One region of the Agarivorans sp. 1_MG-2023 genome, then DNA from elsewhere that is predicted to be linked to it. Evidence: predicted binding sites of a transcription regulator. Region 1 holds the regulator's gene; the other holds the start of a gene.
What was found. The regulator ArgR, encoded in region 1, controls arginine synthesis, uptake and breakdown. The targets are predictions, from matches to a motif close to ANTGAATANNTATTCANT.
Positions count from the first base shown of each region.

Region 2: a site for ArgR is predicted at 1,850-1,867, ahead of argC (N-acetyl-gamma-glutamyl-phosphate reductase). Genes of this name have one in related genera too.

Region 1 covers NZ_JAUOSJ010000008.1:96,355-106,970, forward strand. The annotation lists gene rnr (ribonuclease R) at 1-1,481, opposite strand, end outside; gene Q4592_RS13200 (tetratricopeptide repeat protein) at 1,559-2,278, opposite strand; gene mdh (malate dehydrogenase) at 2,396-3,325, opposite strand; gene Q4592_RS13210 (transporter substrate-binding domain-containing protein) at 3,506-4,213, opposite strand; gene argR (transcriptional regulator ArgR) at 4,403-4,870, shown strand; gene Q4592_RS13220 (ABC transporter ATP-binding protein) at 4,895-5,947, opposite strand; gene Q4592_RS13225 (iron ABC transporter permease) at 5,955-7,640, opposite strand; gene Q4592_RS13230 (extracellular solute-binding protein) at 7,743-8,777, opposite strand; gene Q4592_RS13235 (ammonium transporter) at 8,911-10,182, opposite strand; gene Q4592_RS13240 (P-II family nitrogen regulator) at 10,228-10,566, opposite strand.
Region 2 covers NZ_JAUOSJ010000004.1:359,106-369,721, forward strand. The annotation lists gene ppc (phosphoenolpyruvate carboxylase) at 1-1,612, opposite strand, end outside; gene argC (N-acetyl-gamma-glutamyl-phosphate reductase) at 2,024-3,034, shown strand; gene argB (acetylglutamate kinase) at 3,044-3,820, shown strand; gene Q4592_RS07980 (ornithine carbamoyltransferase) at 3,830-4,744, shown strand; gene Q4592_RS07985 (argininosuccinate synthase) at 4,788-5,993, shown strand; gene argH (argininosuccinate lyase) at 6,078-7,955, shown strand; gene Q4592_RS07995 (endonuclease/exonuclease/phosphatase family protein) at 8,001-8,906, opposite strand; gene Q4592_RS08000 (MmcQ/YjbR family DNA-binding protein) at 8,917-9,285, opposite strand; gene Q4592_RS08005 (response regulator) at 9,365-9,862, opposite strand; gene Q4592_RS08010 (ATP-binding protein) at 9,882-10,616, opposite strand, start outside.

The sequences.
Region 1 (10,616 bases):
GGCAAGCCTAGCTCATTCAAAAAGCCTCTAAAGTTAGTCAGGCGTTCTTTACCCGGTCGGTCGTGTACCCGATACAAAATAGCTTGCTGATGTTTCTCTACAAATTTTGCAGCCGCTACGTTTGCTTGAATCATGCATTCTTCAATCATCTTGTGCGCGTCGTTACGGGTTAGCGGCACAATTTGCTCGATTTTGCGTTGAGCATTAAAAATAAAGCGGGTTTCTTGAGTTTCTAGCTCAATACCACCACGCTGTGCGCGGCTAACTTTTAGCGCACTATAAAGACGATGTAACTCTTGCAGATGCGGAACTTGATCGGCATAACGTTGCGCTAGCGCTTCATCACCATCGAGAATTGCCGCCACTTTGTTATAAGTAAATCGCGCATGTGAATGCATCACCGCTTCGTAAAACTTATAGCCCGACAAACGCCCCGCTGCCGAGATAGTCATTTCAGCCACCATACACAGGCGATCGACTTGCGGGTTCAGTGAACACAAACCATTAGATAACTGCTCTGGCAGCATAGGAATCACTTGATCTGGGAAATAGACTGAATTACCGCGATTAAGCGCTTCTCTATCTAAGGCGGCGTCTGGGCGTACATAATAAGACACATCAGCAATGGCGACCCACAAACGCCAGCCACCTGATTTTTTCGCCTCACAGAACACGGCGTCATCAAAGTCGCGGGCATCTTCACCATCAATGGTGACTAATGGTAAGTCACGCAAATCAACTCGATTTTGCTTAGCAGCCTCATCCACTTCTTCTTCAAGCTTGCTCACCGCTTTAGTGACCGCATTTGGCCAATCATGCGGAATATCATGGTTGCGTAAAGCCACCTGAACTTCCATGCCCGGAGCCATTTTCTCGCCCAGAATGTCGGTTACTTTACCCACCGCCAGTTTTGGCGCGGCAGGACGACTAACTACTTCAATCACCACAACTTGGCCTTGGCGAGCCCCGGCGGTATCATTTTTACCAATCAAGATGTCTTGGTTAATCCGCGAATCATCTGGCACCACGTAACGGTGATTGCCTTCAACAAAGTAACGGCCAACTAATTCGACCTTACCCGCTTTAAGCACTTTTATAATTTGGCCTTCTCGGCGGCCTTTTTTATCCATACTCGACGGCGCAGCCAGAACAAAGTCGTTATGAAACACTTTGCGCATTTCTTTAGCCGGAAGGAATAAGTCGGTGCCTTCTTGAGTGGTTTTCAAAAAACCAAAACCATCGCGATGACCAATAATGGTGCCGGTAACCAAACCTAAACGTTCTGGCAAGGTATAGGCGCCAATACGTGTAGTGACTAACAAGCCTTCTTCTAACATATGCGTTAAGGTTGCCGAAAAATGGGCTTGCTGTTCTTCAGAACATAACGCATGCAGCCAGTCTTTAGAGACAGGTGCCATTTCTTCGGTTAAGGCATTGAGTAAGGTCGATGTAAGAGTGGCCGACGCAGCCTGATTTTGCATTAACTAACCTACCAAGTTGAGCAATTGAGGGGATTACCCTTCAAGAATAGCTCTATGTTAATGCTTTGCGCGTGGCTTTAGTAGGGTTGGTTACTGGCTTTAGCTTTGGCTACCACGTAATCGGGCATCTTCGATGCTAGTGAAGCAAGCAATTGGCTGGCTTCTCGGTGCGTTTTTTTATCGGCAATAATAGAGTGATGTAACCAGCGGTAAGCATCTTCGTAATCGTAAGGACTGCCCTTACCTTCAACATACAGTGAGACCAAACGTAATTGAGCCGGAACAAAGCCTTGACCAGCTGATTCTCTCAGCAAAGGAATTGCTTTAGCATAGTCTTGCTGTACCAAGGTGCCAGTAGCGTAGTAGCGCCCCAGTTGTTCCATGGCAGCGGCTAAACCTTGATTTGCGGCGCGCCACATGTACATCACACCTAATTCTGGGTTGGGCTCTACACATACCCCCCAAGCCAGCATGTCGCCCCACAAAAACTGATAAGCGGGAATGGCTACTTTCTCGGCGCGCGCTTCAATGTCTTCCACCAATTGACAGTCGTCGGCTTTTACACGTGTTAGGTGCTGGTTATTGTTAATCCAAGTAATTAATTCATCTTGCCTATACAGCTGAACCGCTTCTATATCTGATGGGCTAGTATACTCAGTGGGATCAATAGTTACCGGCTCTGCTTGCTGCTGAGGAGCATCAAGTTCGTCTTCTACCGACAAAGCGTCAATAGACTCAGCAAACGCCGAGGTGCTTAAGCCTGCTGCTAGAAGTAATGAAATGAGTTGCTTATTCATAGCCGTTCCTATCGTCTTAACAATTATGCTATCGGCAAGGCTGGCAAAAACTAAAGTGACTTTTTAGCCACAAAAAAAGGAGTGCAAGCACTCCTTAGTATCGGCTAGTGGAAGAGTTTAAACAAACTCAACACCTTTATCGATATCGCCGTGTAAGGTATCTAACATACCTTCAACTGCGGCTTTTTCAAAGGCGCTAATCTCACCATAAGGTAAGATTTCAGCAACACCTTGAGGGCCCAAACGGATAGGTTGAGCAAAGAACTTAGCATGCTCGCTGCCACCGTCTACGTAAGCACACTCAATCACGTCTTCGCCTTGCGCTGCTTTAACTAAAGACAAACAGAAACGTGCTGCTGCTTGGCCCATAGAAAGTGTCGCACTACCGCCACCGGCTTTAGCTTCAACAACTTCTGTACCGGCATTTTGGATGCGTGTAGTCATTGTTGCAATTTCTTCATCAGTAAACGAAATACCGTCTAACTGAGAAAGCAATGGCAAAATTGTTACACCGCTATGGCCGCCAATAACGTTAAGTTTAATGTCTGCTGGGTTTAGGCCTTTCGCTTCAGCGATAAAGGTTTCTGAGCGAATCACGTCTAGTGTGGTTACACCAAACAATTTAGCGGGATCATATACGCCAGCATTTTTTAATACTTCGGCCGCGATTGGAACCGTGGTATTTACTGGGTTAGTGATAATACCAATACATGCCTTTGGACAAGTAACGGCAACTTTCTCGATAAGGTTTTTAACGATGCCCGCGTTGATATTAAATAGATCTGAGCGATCCATACCAGGTTTACGCGCTACACCGGCAGAAATTAGAACAATATCGGCACCTTCTAGGGCCGGGCTAGGGTCTTCGCCTGCGAATCCTTTAATGGCCACTTGTGTAGGGATGTGGCTCAAATCTACAGCAACACCAGGTGTTACTGGGGCGATGTCATAAAGCGAAAGTTCAGAACCAGCGGGTAACTGGGTTTTTAATAGTAATGAAAGGGCTTGGCCAATTCCGCCTGCAGCACCTAATACGGCAACTTTCATCCAACTTCTCCATGCTTTTTTGTAATTGTAGAGGGGATGTCTATAAAGACAGAAACAAGATAACGGAATCCGCTCTAAAATACAATTTAGCAACATTTTTAAAGCAACTTTAAAACAGTAAAAAGCTGCCTTAATCACACTTTAACTATAGGGTTTAAGACCTTGGTCTAACAGTGTTTGTTAGTTAAAGAAGGACTGGTATATTGTTCGGTAACTGCCGTTATTTTTTAACACATTAAGCGCATGGTTGATTTGATTCAGCAGATCTTCGTTTTGCTTTGAAACCGCCATACCTAACCCGCTCGCTGGATAGTTTTCATCCACTTGAGTCACAAAATCCGGATGGCTTGCCAACCAATAGTGAGCTGCTGCCGAATCTAAAAATACTGCATCAATTTTAGCTTGATTCAAATCTGCTAAGGCGAGTTGATAACTGGGGTAAGCAATCGATAGAATATTAGGCCGTTGTTCACGTAAGAAGCGCATAAAGCTCGAGCCACTTTGTACTGCAACCACTGAGTTGCTTGCAACTTCTAGCTCAGGCTTCGAGAGATAAACCGCCATATTATCGAAATAAGCATCACTAAAGCTTACTAAGGTTTTACGTTGCTCGGTAATATCTAAGGCTGATATCGCCACATCGTAATGATCGGCAGCAACGCTAGATAACAAACTATCAAAGGGCTGATGGTAAAACTCACACTCTCGATTTATTTGTTCACAAATGGCCTTAGCCAACTCAATATCGAAACCCACCAGCTGCTTGTGCTCATCAAATGATTCAAAGGGCGGATAAGATGCTTCGGTAACCACTCGCAGAGGTTTATCGTCAGCAAGTACTGATTGAAGTACGAGCAAAGGAAGAAAGAACAGAGATTTTAGCCACATAGTTAACTACACACCAAGTTTGATGTTGCTATCATAATTCAGCTTAGCAAAGCCTCACAAGAAAATGTTGGCTAATTGAACAACAATTATGTGTTTCACTATGCATTTATATGCATAAAACTAGAATAAAGTTGATATACATATAAAAGTTGGCGACAATAACCGCGGATTTACAAGCTCGGATCACCGATGAAATATAGCGATAAACAAGAACAGTTAATTAAAGCATTTAAATCACTGTTAAAAGAAGAACGTTTTGGCTCTCAAGCTGAAATAGTGACCGCCCTACAAGATCAGGGTTTCGAAAATATCAACCAATCGAAAGTGTCACGCATGCTAAGCAAGTTTGGCGCAGTGCGTACTCGAAACGCAAAAATGGAAATGGTTTACTGCCTACCTGCAGAGCTAGGTGTTCCTACTGTTTCTAGTCAATTAAAAATCTTAGTACTAGAAATGGATTTTAACGATGCCTTAATCGTTATTCATACTAGCCCTGGTGCGGCGCAGTTAATTGCCCGTTTGCTAGATTCATTAGGTAAAGCTGAAGGTATTCTTGGCACCATTGCTGGTGATGATACTATTTTTATTACCCCTACCCGCCAAGTTGCGATTGCCGATGTATTTCAATCGGTAAAAGAACTGTTTGAAGTCGCCTAAGGCTTCAAACAACACTTCCCCAAACTACACTTTGGGGAAGACAAATGCCGCATCACCATTAACCGATAACCATACCTTAGTGCCCGGACTTGCTTGCCAATGGTCACGCATTCGCGCATGAATCACCTGCTCAGGTAATTCAGCTAGCTGTAACCTAAAGTGCGTTTCATTACCCATTGAATGCACCGAGATAATACTCGCTTCTACTTGTTGGCTGTTTTCAAGCTGATGCACCACCACATCTTTAGCGCGAACAATCACCTCTGCCAGTTCGCCATCGTTAATTTGATTGGCCGAAAACGCCCCTAAAGCGGTACTAACCGCACCTTGCTCTGCAGGTACAACAAAGCGATTGCTTGGGCCAAACAATGCTGCCACAAAGGCATTTTCTGGCTGATTGTAGATTTCTTGAGGGCTAGCATTTTGAACGATTTCGCCCTGCTCCATCACAACAATACGATCCGCGATAAACATCGCCTCTAGCGGGTCGTGAGTCACCATCACTGCGGGGGTTTTGGTTTTCTTCAATACGTCGAGGGTTTCTTCTCGCACTTGTTGGCGTAAATGCTCATCGAGTGCAGAGAACGGTTCGTCCAACAACATGGTGTTAGGCTCTGGAGCTAAAGCGCGTAATAGGGCGACACGCTGCTGCTGGCCACCCGACAAAGTATGCGGAAAGCGATCTAGCAGACCTTGCATGCCCATGTTGTTTAAGCTTTCTTCAATCCACTGGCGACGCTTTGGTAAATCTTGTTGCTTGCGTAGTCCGTACTCTATATTGGTTTTAACACTCATATGCGGAAACAAGGCATAGTCTTGAAACATCATACCTATCGCGCGTTGCTCTGGAGCTAAGTGTATAGCTTGTGCCGGGGCTGCTACTAACTTGTCTTGCAAGTACAGCTCACCACTTTGCAGCCGTTCTAAACCTGCGATTAAACGCAATAAAGTAGTTTTTCCGCAGCCTGATGGGCCCAGCAGCGCTACAATTTGGTTTTCTTCAACCTCAATACTGACATCTTTAAGCGCCTGCTGTTCACCGTAGAAATGATTAACTTTACGTAAAACAATACTCATTGCGGGTTTAGTGTCCTTGTGGGCGCTGTTCTGAAGAGCCAATATTTCGACTCATAATGATAACCGGAAGAATACCTGCCAATAATATGGTTAAGGCTGCTAAAGCACTTTGCTCTAGTTGCTCCAAAGAGGCTAAATCCCATACTTGAGTAGACAAGGTATTAAAATTGAACGGCCTTAAAATTAAGGTAATTGGCAGCTCTTTCATGGTGTCGACAAATACTAATAACATAGCAGTAAGTAAGCTTGGCCTGATCAGCGGCAAATGGATCCGCCACAGCGTTTTACCAGAGCGGCTGCCTAATACTCGAGAAGCGTCGTCCATTTCTGGCGTAATTTTAGTTAGGCTGGCATCTAGGGTGCGGTAACTTAAGGCAATAAAACGTAAAGAGTAAGCCAACACTAAAGCCCCTCCTGTGCCGGTAAGCAGTAAACCTGTAGGGTAGTTAAACCAAGCTTTCATTAAGCTATCGACCGCATTATCAAACAAGCCAAGCGGATACAAAATACCTACCGCCAATACCGCACCAGGAATCGCATAACCCAGCGTTGCTGCCTCGGCGATGCTGCGCATCTTATTACTTTTAGATAAACGTACTCCATAGGCTAGTAATAAACCCAAGGCTGTAGTGAGTAACGCCGCCATTGCAGCTAACGAAAAGCTATTCCACGCATTAGTTAAATACTGGTCAAAGCCAGAATCTAAGTTACGTAAAGCATAATTACTTAACACCGTGACCGGCAGGATGAACCCCAAACTAATCGGCAACAAACAAAGTAGCGTGGCCGTCCAAGCTTTAGCGCCTTTAAGAGGCTCGGCAAACATTGCTGGAGATTGCCCAGTCAACTTGTAAAACTTACCTGCGTTGCGGCTGTAACGCTCTAGCCCCAGCAGTAAAATAGAGAAACTCACCAACATTAAGGCAATTTGTGCAGCGGCCGACAAGCTACTCATGTTCAGCCATACATCAAAAATACCCGCGGTAAGCGTGGGTACCGCAAAAAACTCTACGGTGCCATATTCATTAATGGTTTCCATTAAGGCTAAAGTCACACCCACTACTATGGCTGGCCTGGCCAATGGAAGTGCTACTTTAAAAAAGCTTTGTGTTTGGCTTTTCCCTAAACAGCGACTCATTTCAAACAGCTGCGCGGCTTGCTCGACAAATGCAGCACGAGCCAACAAATACACATAAGGGTAAAGCACTAAACTGAGTACAGCGATAGCACCTTGAATCGAGCGGATCTCAGGAAACCAATAATCGCGCGCGGTTTGCCAGCCAAAAATTGCCCGCAAGCTTTTTTGCACAAAACCGGCGTATTCCAATTGATCGGTTATCACAAAGGCCAATATGTAACTCGGCACAGCTAAAGGCAGCAAAAGTGCCCATACAAAAACAGATTTTAAAGGGAAGTTAAATCGAGTAACCAGCCACGCCGCCCCTGTACCAATAAAAGCGGTAAACAGGGCAACTCCCATACACAACAGCAGGGTGTTTTTAACATATATCCAAAACACCGTATCGAGCAGATGCTGCCAAATTTCTTGGTTATTCGCCCAAGATAACTTAAATAAGGTGATGACCGGAATAAACGCCAGAATGGCAATCGCAAGCGCTATCCATACCCATAGATCGAAGCGAGATTTAGACAACAATAATCGAACCGAAGTAGACGTAGCGGTAGTGCTCATAGCTTCCAAACAAAAAACGGCGCTGCGCCGTATACACAAAAAAAGCTGACCTCAGGCCAGCTTTATCTAAGCTTGCAGATAGAACAGCAAGTTTAGCAACCTTTACATATCAAAGCCAACGCGGTCAACCAAGCGAGCTGCTGCTGCGCGCTGGTCTGCTACGTCTTGTAACGAAATGCGGTCAGATTTGAAATCGCCTAAGCTTTCAATGAACTCGTCGGTTTTAATGCCAGCGCGTACAGGTTCTTCAAAGTTAGCGGTAGCGTACAGGCCTTGAGCCGTTTCACCCACTAAGAACTCTAGCAACTTAATCGCATTATCTTTGTTTTTAGCGGTATTCAGTAAACCAGCACCCGAAATGTTAATGTGCTGACCGCGGCCACCCACTTGTTGGTCTAAGTACTCAACACGGATTTGCTCGGCCCACTGCTGTTGCTCAGGGCTTTTAGTGTTGTAAAACATTTTACCCATGTAGTAGCGGTTGGCGATAGCAAGGTCACATTGACCTTCGAAAATAGCCTTAGCTTGAGCACGGTCATTACCTTGAGGTTTGCGAGCTAAGTTGTCTTTAACGCCGCGTAACCATGTTTCAGCAGCTTCTTCACCATCTTCGGCAATCACAGAAGCAATTAAACCAATGTTATATACATGTTTGCCTGAGCGCGTACAAATGCGACCCTTCCACTTTGGATCAGCTAAATCATTCAGAGACGCTAACTCACCCTCTTTCACACGATCTTTATGTGCGTAAACAACACGAGCACGTGTGGTTAAGGCAAACCAAAGGTTCTCTGGGTGGCGCAAGTGCGCGGGTACAACGTCATTTAATACTGGTGAATCTACCGCTTCAAACAAACCAGCAGCACGTACTTCTTCCAAGCGACCAATATCAACGGTAAGCACTAAATCAGCAGGGTTATTCGCACCAGCAGCCTTAATCTTTTCGGCTAAGCCTTTTTCTGCGTGAACAACATTTACCTTAATGCCAGTTTCGACGGTAAATGCATCGGTAAGTGGTTGTAGTAGGCTTTGTTGGCGGTATGAGTACAAGTTAACTTCTTCTGCAGCAATGGCTGGCGTAGCAACAACCAATGAAGCCAATACGGCTACCAACGAAGAGAATACAGATTTGTTCACAAGCGAATCCTTCAAATAGTTAAACGCAAATCGTTATCATTTGACTTAAGATTAACATGCGTTAACTAAATTGCCTATGTTTTAAAACAAAAAAAGGCCTGCAAAAGCAGGCCTTTTTGATAACAAGTTATTCTTAGTTAGAAGATTTAACTGTTACGAACTCTGGGTATGCATCGATACCACAATCAGACAGGTCCATACCGTTCATTTCTTCTTCTTCTGTTACTCGAATACCCATTACGGCTTTCAAGATACTCCAAACAATGAAGCTTGAAACGAATACCCAACCAAAGATAGTTAAGGCACCAATGATTTGGCCAGAGAAACTAGAACCATCGTTAGTTAGTGGAACAAGTAGTAGACCGAACAAACCAACTACACCGTGAACTGAGATAGCACCTACTGGATCATCAATCTTAATCTTGTCGAAGAATACGATTGAAGCAACTACCAATACGCCTGCTACAGCACCAAACATAGTGGCTTGAAGCGCAGTAGGAGTAGAAGGTTCAGCAGTAATTGCTACTAGGCCAGCCAATGCGCCGTTTAGTAACATTGTTAGGTCAGCTTTGCCCCAAGTTAACTTACACACAAGTAGAGCAGAAACAGCACCCGCTGCCGCAGCTGCGTTAGTGTTTAGGAATACCATAGCAACAGAGTGAGCGCTTGAGGCATCAGCGAGTTTCAATACAGAACCGCCATTGAAGCCGAACCAACCCATCCATAAGATGAAAGTACCTACAGTAGCAAGTGGCATGTTTGAACCCGGGATTGGGTTAACAGAACCATTTTTGCTGTATTTACCTTTACGAGCGCCGAGTAGCAATACACCAGACAATGCTGCAGCAGCACCTGCTAAGTGAACAATACCTGAACCAGCGAAGTCAGAGAAACCAAGGTCGCCTAAGTTGTAAAGACCAAATACGTCTGCACCGCCCCATGTCCAGCTACCTTCTAGAGGGTAGATGAAACCAGTTAGCACTACAGCAAAGATTAAGAATGCCCAAAGCTTCATACGCTCAGCAACCGCACCAGATACGATAGACATTGCTGTAGCTACAAATACTACTTGGAAGAAGAAGTCAGAAGCACCTGAGTATACGCTGCCGCCTTCAAAGCCTTCTTCAGCTTTAGAAGCCAGTACGCCACCAAGGTCAAAGGCTTCGATGCCTGATAAGAAGATGCCACCGTCGTACATGATTGAGTAACCACATACCAAGTACATGATACAAGCGATAGAATAAAGAGCGATGTTCTTAGTAAGAATCTCTGTGGTGTTTTTAGCACGAACTAAACCTGCTTCCAACATTGAAAAGCCAGCAGCCATCCACATAACTAATGCGCCACACACCAAAAAGTAGAAGGTGTCCATGGCATATTGCAGTTGATAAATTTCGTTTTCCATAATTACTTCCCCGTAATCCCTGTTATAAGCTTGCTAAGGTTTCCCTTAGATAGCCTCTGCATCCATTTCGCCAGTACGAATACGTACTACGTTGCTTAAGTCGTATACAAAAATCTTACCGTCACCAATTTTGCCGGTGTAAGCTGCACTAGAAATAGCTTCGATAATGCGATCTACATTTTCTGAGCTAGTAGCGATTTCCAATTTTACTTTAGGTAGAAAATCAACTTGGTATTCAGCACCACGGTAAAGTTCTGTGTGACCTTTTTGACGACCAAAGCCTTTAACTTCAGATACGGTTAAACCATCTACGCCTACTTCGGCGATGGCTTCACGCACGTCATCCAATTTGAATGGCTTGATTATCGCGCTAATTAGTTTCATTTGAGCTCCTCCAAAGAGTCATCGATTAACTTTTCTCGAATAACAACTTA
Region 2 (10,616 bases), on a different contig from region 1:
CATGTTGCTGACCCGAGATATAACCGCGATACCAATCAATAGATAGCAGCTTGCTCATAGTCGCTGGAGCGTTGTTCAAATCGTCTAGGGTTTCGAACAATGGCGCAACAGGTAAACGGAATGGACAACCGGCTTCTTGCAACAATAGTTGAACCGCCAATACGTCTGATGGCTCACTGGCCATAGAAATAATGTAAATACCTAAGGCTTCGCGTTCTTGCTTGGCAATAACGGCACAGGTATCTAGTACTTCTTGAACCGACTCACTAGGCTCCCAAGCGCGTGGGAATAATGGACGTTTTGAATTCAATTCTTGTAATAAGAAGTGCTGTTTATCCGTTTCGTTCCAATGTGCGTAATCGCCCATGCCTAAGTAGCGAGTGATTTCCGAGAATACTTCCTCGTGGCGACCACTATCTTGGCGAATGTCTAAACGCAGTAAGTTGATACCGAAACAGGCAATACGACGCAGTAAATCTAGCAAGGTGCCGTCGGCAATAATGCCCATGCCACAATCTTGTAGCGAGTAGTAACACAGCTCTAAAGGCTCGCGCAGTTGCTCGGTATTGGTGATAAGGTCACGTGCTTCGGTGTATTGGCCTTTTAATTTAGCCGTTAAGTAGTCGTGAGTTTCTTGCAACTCGCTACGTAATACTTTTAGTAGCGCGCGGTAAGGTTCGCTTTGGTCGCCAGTTTGCTCAAGCAGTGCTTCATTGGCATCACTCATCGACAATTCGCTAACCAAGGTTTGTATTTCTTTTAAGTACAAATCTACTGCTACCCAGCGGCTAGAAAGCAATACTTCTTCGGTAACATTTGCGGTAACAAAAGGGTTACCGTCGCGGTCACCACCCATCCACGAAGAAAATACTACTGGCGCAGCATCGAGTGCCATACGCATGTCAAAGTGTTGGCCTAGTTTGTTGTCTAGCTGGCGAACAAAATCAGGTACGGCATGCCATAAAGAGTTTTCGATTACCGCAAAGCCCCATTTAGCTTCATCTACGGGAGTAGGGCGTTGCTGGCGAATCTCATCAGTATGCCAAGCTTGATTAACCAATTGCTCTAAGCGGCCAAGTAATTGGCTACGTTCGCGGTCAGGCAGGTCTAGCTCCAACCAATCTAAGCAATTGTTAATGGCAACGTGTTTGTTAATTAAGGTACGGCGAGTCACTTCGGTAGGGTGAGCAGTAAGTACTAGCTCTATATTCAGTTGCGCTACAGCATGATGAATTTCAGCTTCGCTCAGGTTTTCGCTTTTTAGTTTTTGAAACACTAAGTCGATAGGATCTTGTGCGCAGGTACTGCCTTCGCAGTTGCGCGAAATAGTGTGAAACTGTTCGGCAATATTGGCAAGATTCAAAAATTGGCTAAAGGCGCGGGTTACCGGCAGTAGCTCGTCATCACTTAGGTTACGCAACAACTCTAGTAGTTGCTCGCGGGCTTGGTCATCATCATTTCGTGAAGCTTTAGCTAGCTGGCGAATGGTTTCTACTTTTTCTAGAAACGCTTCTCCCATGTGGCTCTTAATGGTGTTGCCAAGTAGTTGTCCGAGTAAGTTAACATTTCCTCGTAACGACCCATTGATTTCTTGAGGCATTGTTTGGCTCATTCTTTTTCCTTCACTTGTGTTTGCTAGCGATTATTGAAATTTTTTTACTAAATCACCCTAGTCCTGATGCAAAAACATACCTAAGACTGGCCATATAGTCAAAATACATGTAATTAAATTACAGTTAACGACGAATCCTTTGCTTAGGATCAAGCGCTTCCCCATAGATTATTGTCGATATTTGTAGAACTGCGACTTTGTTTTCGCTTCTTTTTAGTCGATGTTTATAAAATCAAAGGTAAATAAAAATTCATTTTTATTGCATAAAGAATTGCCTGTGGTATGCTCCGCTTATAGTAGATAAGCACCAAAAAAATTGTGCTTAAAAAAGTGACTTTTTGTTTAATTGGTCAGTAAAATAGCCTCTTACAAAAAACACTATGCCATAAGATTTCAAGGGAACAAGAAACGATGTTAAAGGCTGCGATTGTTGGAGCAAGTGGGTACACCGGTGCAGAGTTAGCGGCTTATGTTAGTCGCCACTCTCAATTAACGCTTGCGGGTTTGTACGTATCAGAGCGTAGCTTAGACGCAGGCAAGGCGCTGTCTGCCTTGCACGGTAAATTACGTGGCGTGGTAGATGCGCCGGTACAACCGTTAATTGTTGCTGATATTGCCAATACCTTTGCCGATGTTGACATTGTTTTACTGGCGACCGCACACGAGGTAAGTCACGATTTAGCCGAGGCGTTTTTGGCGACCGGCTGTCAGGTGTTCGATTTGTCGGGTGCCTTTCGTGTTCAAAGTGCTGACTTCTACGAAAAATTCTATGGCTTTACTCATCAATTTCCTGAGTTATTAGAAAAAGCCGTATACGGTTTAGCTGAATGGAATGCCGAACAAATTAAGCAAACCGATTTAGTGGCTGTTGCGGGTTGTTACCCTACCGCCTCTCTTACTGCGCTTAAGCCTTTGGCCGAGGCAGGGCTGATTGATGAAAACAGCAAAGCGATTATTAATGCCACCAGTGGGGTGAGTGGGGCTGGGCGTAAAGCATCTTTAACCAGCTCATTCTGCGAAGTTAGCTTAGCGCCTTACGGCGTATTTAATCATCGTCATCAGCCAGAAATTGCTGCGCACTTAGGTCATCCGGTTATTTTCACTCCTCATCTTGGTAACTTTAAGCGCGGTATTTTAGCCACCATTAACGTTTGCCTAAAAGCGGGTACTACCGAACAACAAGTTAATGAGGCTTATCAGCAAGCTTACGCCGGGCAAAACATTGTGCGGGTGCTAAGCGGTGAGTGGCCATCAATCGCTAAAGTTGAAAGCACGCCATTTATTGATTTAGCTTGGCAGCAACAAGGCGATGACTTAATTGTGGTATCGGCCGAAGACAACTTATTGAAAGGGGCCGCTAGCCAAGCCATTCAATGTTTAAACATTCGTAACGGCTTTGCCGTTAGTGAATCACTAGTTTAAGGGCTAATTATGAAACCATTAGTGATTAAATTAGGTGGCGCGGTATTGAATAATGCTCAAGCCTTGGATAACTTGTTTGCTGCGCTTCAGCAAGTTTCGCAACCTATTGTGCTGGTACATGGCGGTGGCGTGGTGGTTGAAGACGTATTGGCTAAAACCGGCTTTGTATCAGAAAAGCTAGACGGCTTGCGTATTACCCCAAAAGAACAAATCCCTTATGTGGTTGGTGCCCTTGCCGGTACCAGTAACAAATTGCTGTTAGCTCAAGCTTTAAAAGCAGGTTTATCGGCTGTAGGTTTATGTTTAAGTGACGCTGGCAGTTGCAAGGTTGTGCAAATGGACCCACGGTTGGGCCATGTAGGTGAAGTATCACCAAGCAATCCTGCGTTGTTAAGCAGCTTAATCAGCTTAGGCCATGTGCCGGTGTTGAGTTCCATTGGTATTGGTGAAGACGGCGAGTTATATAATGTAAACGCTGACCAAGCGGCTTTAGCTGTGTGCAAACTATTACAAGGCCAATTGGTATTGTTGTCTGACGTTGCCGGCGTGCTTGACCAAAATAAGCAGCTGGTGGCTGAGTTAAATAGCCAATTAGCCGAGAAACTAATTGCCGACGGTGTGATTACCGATGGCATGACGGTAAAAGTGAACGCCGCCTTAGATGCTGCAGCATTTTTACAAACACCAGTAGCGCTAGCATCATGGAAAGATCCAGCGAAACTGGCCAGCTTGTTAGCTGGACAAACACACAATGGTGAGTCGGTAGGGACTCAGGTTACCGTTTAAGGAAAGAAGATGAGTGATTTTAAACACCTGCTGAGCTTGCAGGACTTAACTCAAGAGCAAATTTTAGGGCTATTGGAATTGGCCGCTAAGATTAAGAAAACACCAAAAGATTACGGCCAAACCTTAGCCGGGAAAAGTGTGGTAACCCTTTTCGAAAAACCCTCGTTACGTACTCGCGTCACCTTTGATATTGGCATTAACCGCTTAGGCGGCCATGCGGTATACCTAGATCAACAAAACGGTGCCATGGGCGAGCGCGAAAGTGTAAAAGACTTTGCATCAAATATTACTCGTTGGGCCGACGCCATTGTTGCACGTGTGTTCTCGCACAAAACATTACAAACCCTGCGAGATAATTCGTCGGTGCCTATCATCAATTCCCTGTGTGATTTATACCATCCTTGCCAAGGGCTTGCCGATTTTCAAACCATTAGCGAGCAATACTCAGATTTAAGCAAAGTGAAGTTAGCTTATTTGGGTGAAGGTAATAACGTCACGCATTCGTTATTATTGGGCGGCGCCATTTTAGGGATGGAAGTCGCAGCTGTGTGCCCACTGGGCGCAAGCCCGGACGCTCAGATTGTACAAAAAGCCAATGAGCTAGCCAAAATCCACGGTGGCAAAATTGTTGTTACCAACAATGTGGAAGACATTAAAGGCTACGATGTGGTTTACGGCGATACTTGGGTATCGATGGGCGACGACACGCCGTTGCAATCTGTAAAAGATAAGTACATGGCTTATCAGATTAACCAGAATTTGATGCAATCATGTGGCATTAACCACGTATTGCACTGCCAACCTGCTCACCGCGAGTTGGAAATTACTTCGGAAGTGATGGATGGGCCTCAGTCGTTGATCTTTGATCAAGCTGAGAATCGCATGCATGCACAAAACGCCGTATTAGTGAGTTTATTAAGTTAGTGGCTATTCAGCTAAGAGCTGAGTTGAACAAGGAATTTTAAGAATGTCAGATATCAAAAAAGTTGTATTAGCATACTCAGGTGGTTTGGATACGTCGGCCATCATTCCGTGGTTAAAAGAAACCTACAACGATTGTGAAATTGTTGCTTTTTGTGCCGATGTGGGTCAAGGCGAAGAAGAGCTGGTTGGCCTTGAAGAAAAAGCCTTAGCGTCTGGTGCTTCAGAGTGTTACATCGTTGACCTTAAAGAAGAGTTTGTTGCTGACTACATCTACCCAACTATCGCTACTGGTGCTGTTTATGAAGGTACTTACTTGTTAGGCACTTCAATGGCGCGTCCTATCATTGCTAAAGCGCAAGTAGAAGTAGCCCGTAAAGTGGGTGCCGATGCGGTATGTCATGGCTGTACTGGTAAAGGTAACGACCAAATTCGTTTCGAAAGCTGCTTTGCAGCCCTTGCTCCAGAGCTAAAAGTGATTGCACCTTGGCGTGAATGGGAAATGGAAAGCCGTGAAGATTTGCTCGATTACCTAGCAGAGCGCAAAATCGAAACCACCGCTTCAGCTACCAAAATCTATAGCCGTGACGCTAACGCGTGGCACATTTCGCACGAAGGTGGTGAGCTTGAAGACCCATGGAACGAGCCAAGTAAAGGTGTGTGGACCTTAACAGTTGATCCAGTCGATGCGCCAAACGAGCCAGAATACGTAAACCTTAAAGTTGAAAATGGCCGTGTTGTTGCAGTAAACGATGAAGCATTAAGCCCTTACCAAGTCGTAATGAAGCTGAACGATATTGCTGCAGCTCATGGTGTTGGCCGTATCGACATTACCGAAAACCGCACCGTGGGTATGAAGTCTCGTGGTTGTTACGAAACGCCAGGCGGCACGGTAATTGTGGCTGCTTTACGTGCGATTGAAGAATTGGTTCTCGATAAAACCTCACGTGTATGGCGTGAGAAAGTGGGTCAAGAAATGGCACACTTGGTGTATGACGGTCGTTGGTTCACGCCTTTATGTACTTCACTAATCGCCGCTTCTGAAGCAATGGCTGCTGATGCTAACGGTGACGTAGTGATTAAGTTATACAAAGGCCAAGCGGTAGCGGTACAAAAACGCTCACCAAATAGCTTGTACTCAGAAGAGTTTGCCACTTTTGGTGAAGACCAAGTGTACGATCAAAAGCACGCTGAAGGCTTTATTCGTTTATACTCTCTAGCCAGCCGGATCCGTGCTTTAAATAGCAAATAAGATTGGCCGACGTATAAGCAGGAAATACACAGACCTCAGAGGCAATTTGCTCTGGGGTCTTTGCAATAATAAATGGAGAGTAAAATGGCATTGTGGGGTGGGCGTTTTAGCCAAGCTGCAGATACCAGATTTAAGCAGTTCAATGATTCGTTACGTTTTGATTATCGTTTAGCGGAGCAAGACATAACCGGATCAATTGCATGGTCGAAAGCATTGTTAAGTGTGGGTGTAATTACCGCCGACGAGCAACAGCGCTTGGAATCGGCCTTATTGGATTTGGGTAAACAAGTTGCTGAAAACCCGCAACAGATTTTGGGCAGTGATGCTGAAGATATTCACTCATGGGTAGAGATTCAACTTATCCAACGAGTGGGCGACTTAGGCAAAAAGCTTCACACAGGCCGTAGCCGTAATGACCAAGTTGCTACCGATTTAAAACTGTGGTGTAAAAGCCAAGGTGTTGAATTACTCGAGCACTTAGACAAGCTGCAACAAAAACTGGTTAAGTTTGCTCGCCAACAGCAAGACACCGTGCTGCCAGGTTACACTCACTTGCAACGCGCTCAACCGGTTACTTTTTCTCACTGGGCAATGGCCTACGTAGAAATGTTTGAACGTGATTACTCTCGTTTGCAAGATGCCCTAAGCCGTTTAGATGTATCACCACTTGGTTGTGGCGCATTAGCCGGTACCGCCTACCCAATGGATCGCCAGCAAATTGCTAAAGATTTAGGCTTTCGCCGTGCTACGCGTAATAGCTTGGACTCAGTGTCTGATCGCGACCACGTGGTTGAACTTATCTCTACTGCCTCTATTAGTATGATTCACCTAAGCCGCATGGCTGAAGATTTAATTTTTTATAACTCGGGTGAGTCGGCATTTTTAGATTTGTCAGACCAAGTGACCTCTGGCTCATCATTGATGCCACAAAAGAAAAACCCAGATGCACTAGAGCTTATCCGTGGTAAAACCGGCCGAGTATACGGTGCATTGTCGGGCATTATGATGACCCTTAAAGCATTGCCTTTGGCTTATAACAAAGACATGCAAGAAGACAAAGAAGGTTTGTTTGATGCGTTAGATACATGGGGTGACTGCTTAGCTATGGCTGAGTTGGTGCTTGATGATATGGATGTGCATGAAGAAACCACCACTGAGGCCGCTAAAGGTGGTTACTCAAATGCTACAGAACTGGCCGATTACTTAGTGGCTAAAGGCATTCCTTTCCGCGAAGCGCACCACATTGTGGGCATTGCAGTGGTTAAAGCCATTGAGAAAGGCGTTCCGCTTGAAGACTTAAGCCTGGCTGAGTTTAAAGAGTTAGCGCCAGAGATTGAAGACGACGTTTATCCAAACTTGTCCCTAGAATCAACGCTAGCTAAACGCCAGGCCTTAGGCGGCGTAGCGCCAGAGCAAGTTGAACATGCCTTAACCGAAGCCGAAACTCGCTTGTCGAAACGTAACGTAAAAGGTTTATACGTTCGCTCTGCTCGAATGACCGACTTAGACACCATTGAAACTATGGTGAACTACTGGGCGCAAGCGGGTGAAAACTTACCGCGACCACGTCCTGAATTAGTACAAGCCGTTGGAGATTTCACGGTAAGCGAGCAAGCTGGCAAGGTGACTGGGTGTGCATCGCTATATTTGTACGATACTGGCCTAGCAGAGATTCGTTCATTAGGCGTTAACCCTGGCTCACAGCGTGCTGGCCAAGGCCGAGCCATGGTGCAACACTTAATGAAGAAAGCCAAGAAGATGGAAATTGAGAAGGTATTTGTACTGACTCGTGTTCCAGAATTCTTCATGAAGCTTGGCTTTAGCCCTACCTCTAAAAACATGCTGCCTGAAAAGGTAATGAAGGATTGTGATATTTGTCCTCGTCAGCATGCTTGTGATGAAGTGGCACTAGAATTTATTCTGGATAACAACACCCTTATTCATAAGCAAAATGTTGCTTAGCTAAGTGTTTCAACTGGTCATTAAGCCTCGTTTAACGAGGCTTTTTTATTGGCTGGAATTTAGTGTTTCATTCAGCTTTATCAGGCTAATTACTGGGCGATGATCACTAAGGGTATTTGGACCCAGCTTATAGTTAATAAATTGAAGGTCTTTACTGATAAATATCCAATCTAAGCGTTTGTTTTTATAGCTGGCAAGTTGAGAGCTTTGCGGTTGATAAACACGATAGCGGCTGTTGCTTTCAAAGCGGCTAACTACGCCTTCATTTTTTTCCCACTCACTATTAAAGTCACCCATTATAATGGCGCTACCTTCATGCTGGTTAAAACGCTCTCTTAGTTCCGCCATCTGTTGGCGCCTTTTGCTAGCGCGAGAAAAATCTAAGTGCAGTGATACTACATCCACGCTTTGCGTAGCAGTAATGTTAATTTTGGCTGCGGTAAAACCCTTAGTAGTGGTAGGGGGCGTTGGCATAAAGTGATAAGCATAGGCTTCGCTTATTGGGTATTTAGATAAAATGGCAGTACCGTAATTGGCCAGTTTTCCGGTGCTATGTAAGCTGTGTGCGTACCACGAATATCCGGCGTGCTGTGCGATATATTCAACATGGTTGAAAGAACCTGACCAAGCAGATGAGTCATCGGCTTCTTGCAGAGCAACTACATCAATGTTTTGCTGTTTTAAGTAGACCGCAATATCTAGCAAGTTTTGCCGAGTAGTTGTACTACTTACTAGCAGTTGGTTTAAGGCATTTTTTCGGCCGTGGGCAAGGTTAATACTTGCAACTCTAAGTTGTGGAAGCGGCGTTGTTACTACGTTTGAGTGAGGCCAATAATCTACTTTTAAAGGCACCGCTTGAGAGTCTTCTGTGAGGGCGTTGTTGGCACAGCCACTTAGCATCAAACCTAATAAAAGTAGAGTAAGCAAGTGAACAGTACTGGTGGTGCGCAATGCACTGTTCCTAAGTGTTTTCTTGGGCTGCAAGGAGTTCAGTCTGGGCTTTTTTGCTCATGCCTTTAACCACTAACTCGAAAGAATTATCGATTAAGCGAAACGCTTCGTTTTCTGCATCGCTGCCATCAAAATGAATAGTGAGCCAATGGCGTTTGCTCATGTGGTAGCCGCGAGTAATCGCGGGATAGATATCGATAAGCGCATCTATTTGCTCAGGCTGGCATTTCAGGTTCATATTCATCTCGCCCTCTTTCCAACTCACTAGCGCGAACATTTTACTACGAACCTTAAACACTGGTACGTCAGGCGCGAAGGGCAAATCCTGAGTCACCTCTGGTTTCGCCATTAAATAATCTTTTAGTTGCTGATATTCCATATCATTGCGCTTCAGTTGATTTGCTTATGCTCAATAGTAGCCAGAAAATACAACTATGCGAATACTTTGCTGCTTGGTATCAGTTACCGATATCCATACGATGCTGTGACACATGGCTAAATATTCGTTCGCCGTCTAACACTTGAGCAAAAGGCATGGGGTTGCTGCAATGTTCAAGCACATAATCGGTGAGCTTCTCTTTAACAATGCTTAATAGCTGGTCTTCTGACCAAGGTTTGGCGAGGTAATAATTGAGTCCACCGCGATTAATGGCCTCAATGGTATCGTGCAGGCCAGCTTGCCCAGTGAGCAAAATTTTCTTCGCTGCTTCGCTATTGTCGGCGTGATTAAGATCGATAAGAAAATCGATGCCGAGTTCGTCGGGCATGATGTGATCGGCAAGAATGATGGCGAGTTGACCACCTTGCGCTTCAAAGTCTTTTATCACTTCGCGGGCTTCAGCTACGCTCTCGGCACCGTCGATGGTAAAAGGTGGGCTTAAAGAGGCGATATCGTGTAGTACACTGTCGAGCACTTCGCGTTCATCATCAACACATAAAATCAATAATTGTTCCATGGTGCGGCTCCTTAAAGTCCTAGGTCTGATTCAATGGTAAGGTAATTATGAAACGGGTAAATTGTCCTAGCTCAGATTCCACTTCGATTCTGCCTAAATGTTGTGCAACTATTTGTTGGCACACCGTTAAACCTATTCCCAAGCCGAAGTTACTTTCACGCTTGGTGGTGAAATTAAGTTGGAATATCTTTTCTATAATCTCCGGTTTGATGCCGGGTCCATTATCTTCTATACAAATGGAAATATAGCGGGGTGAGGCTTCGATATATTGGCTGCTTACGCTGAGTTTTCCATGAGTCCCCATTGCGTCTAGAGCGTTGGCAATAAGATTTGTCCATACTTGCTGCAACGCGATAGGGTGGCAGCGGTAAACCGGTAATAGGCCGTAACTACACTCAACCTCGAAGCCACGTAAACGATTCTCTAAAATCACAAGAGTTTCTGCTATGCCTTCGTTCAAGTCGGCCAGTACTGGTTGCTCTGGATCGCGACCCGCATAGTGCTTTAAGCCTTTTACCAGTTCAGCTATTCGTGAAGCGCAAACTTGAATATTACGAAGGAAGTTACCAATTTGATGGTAACTCGCCAGCGTTGCGATTAACTGGGAGTTATCTAATGTGTCGCTGCACTCCAAATATTGTTGGCGCAAACTGGGGCCGTCTAGGCCTATAGTTACTGCTTTTCTTGCAGTAATGGCATCACCAAAAAGTTCTGTCGAGTTTTTGCTGCGCTGGCGTATCTCGCTGGTGGACAT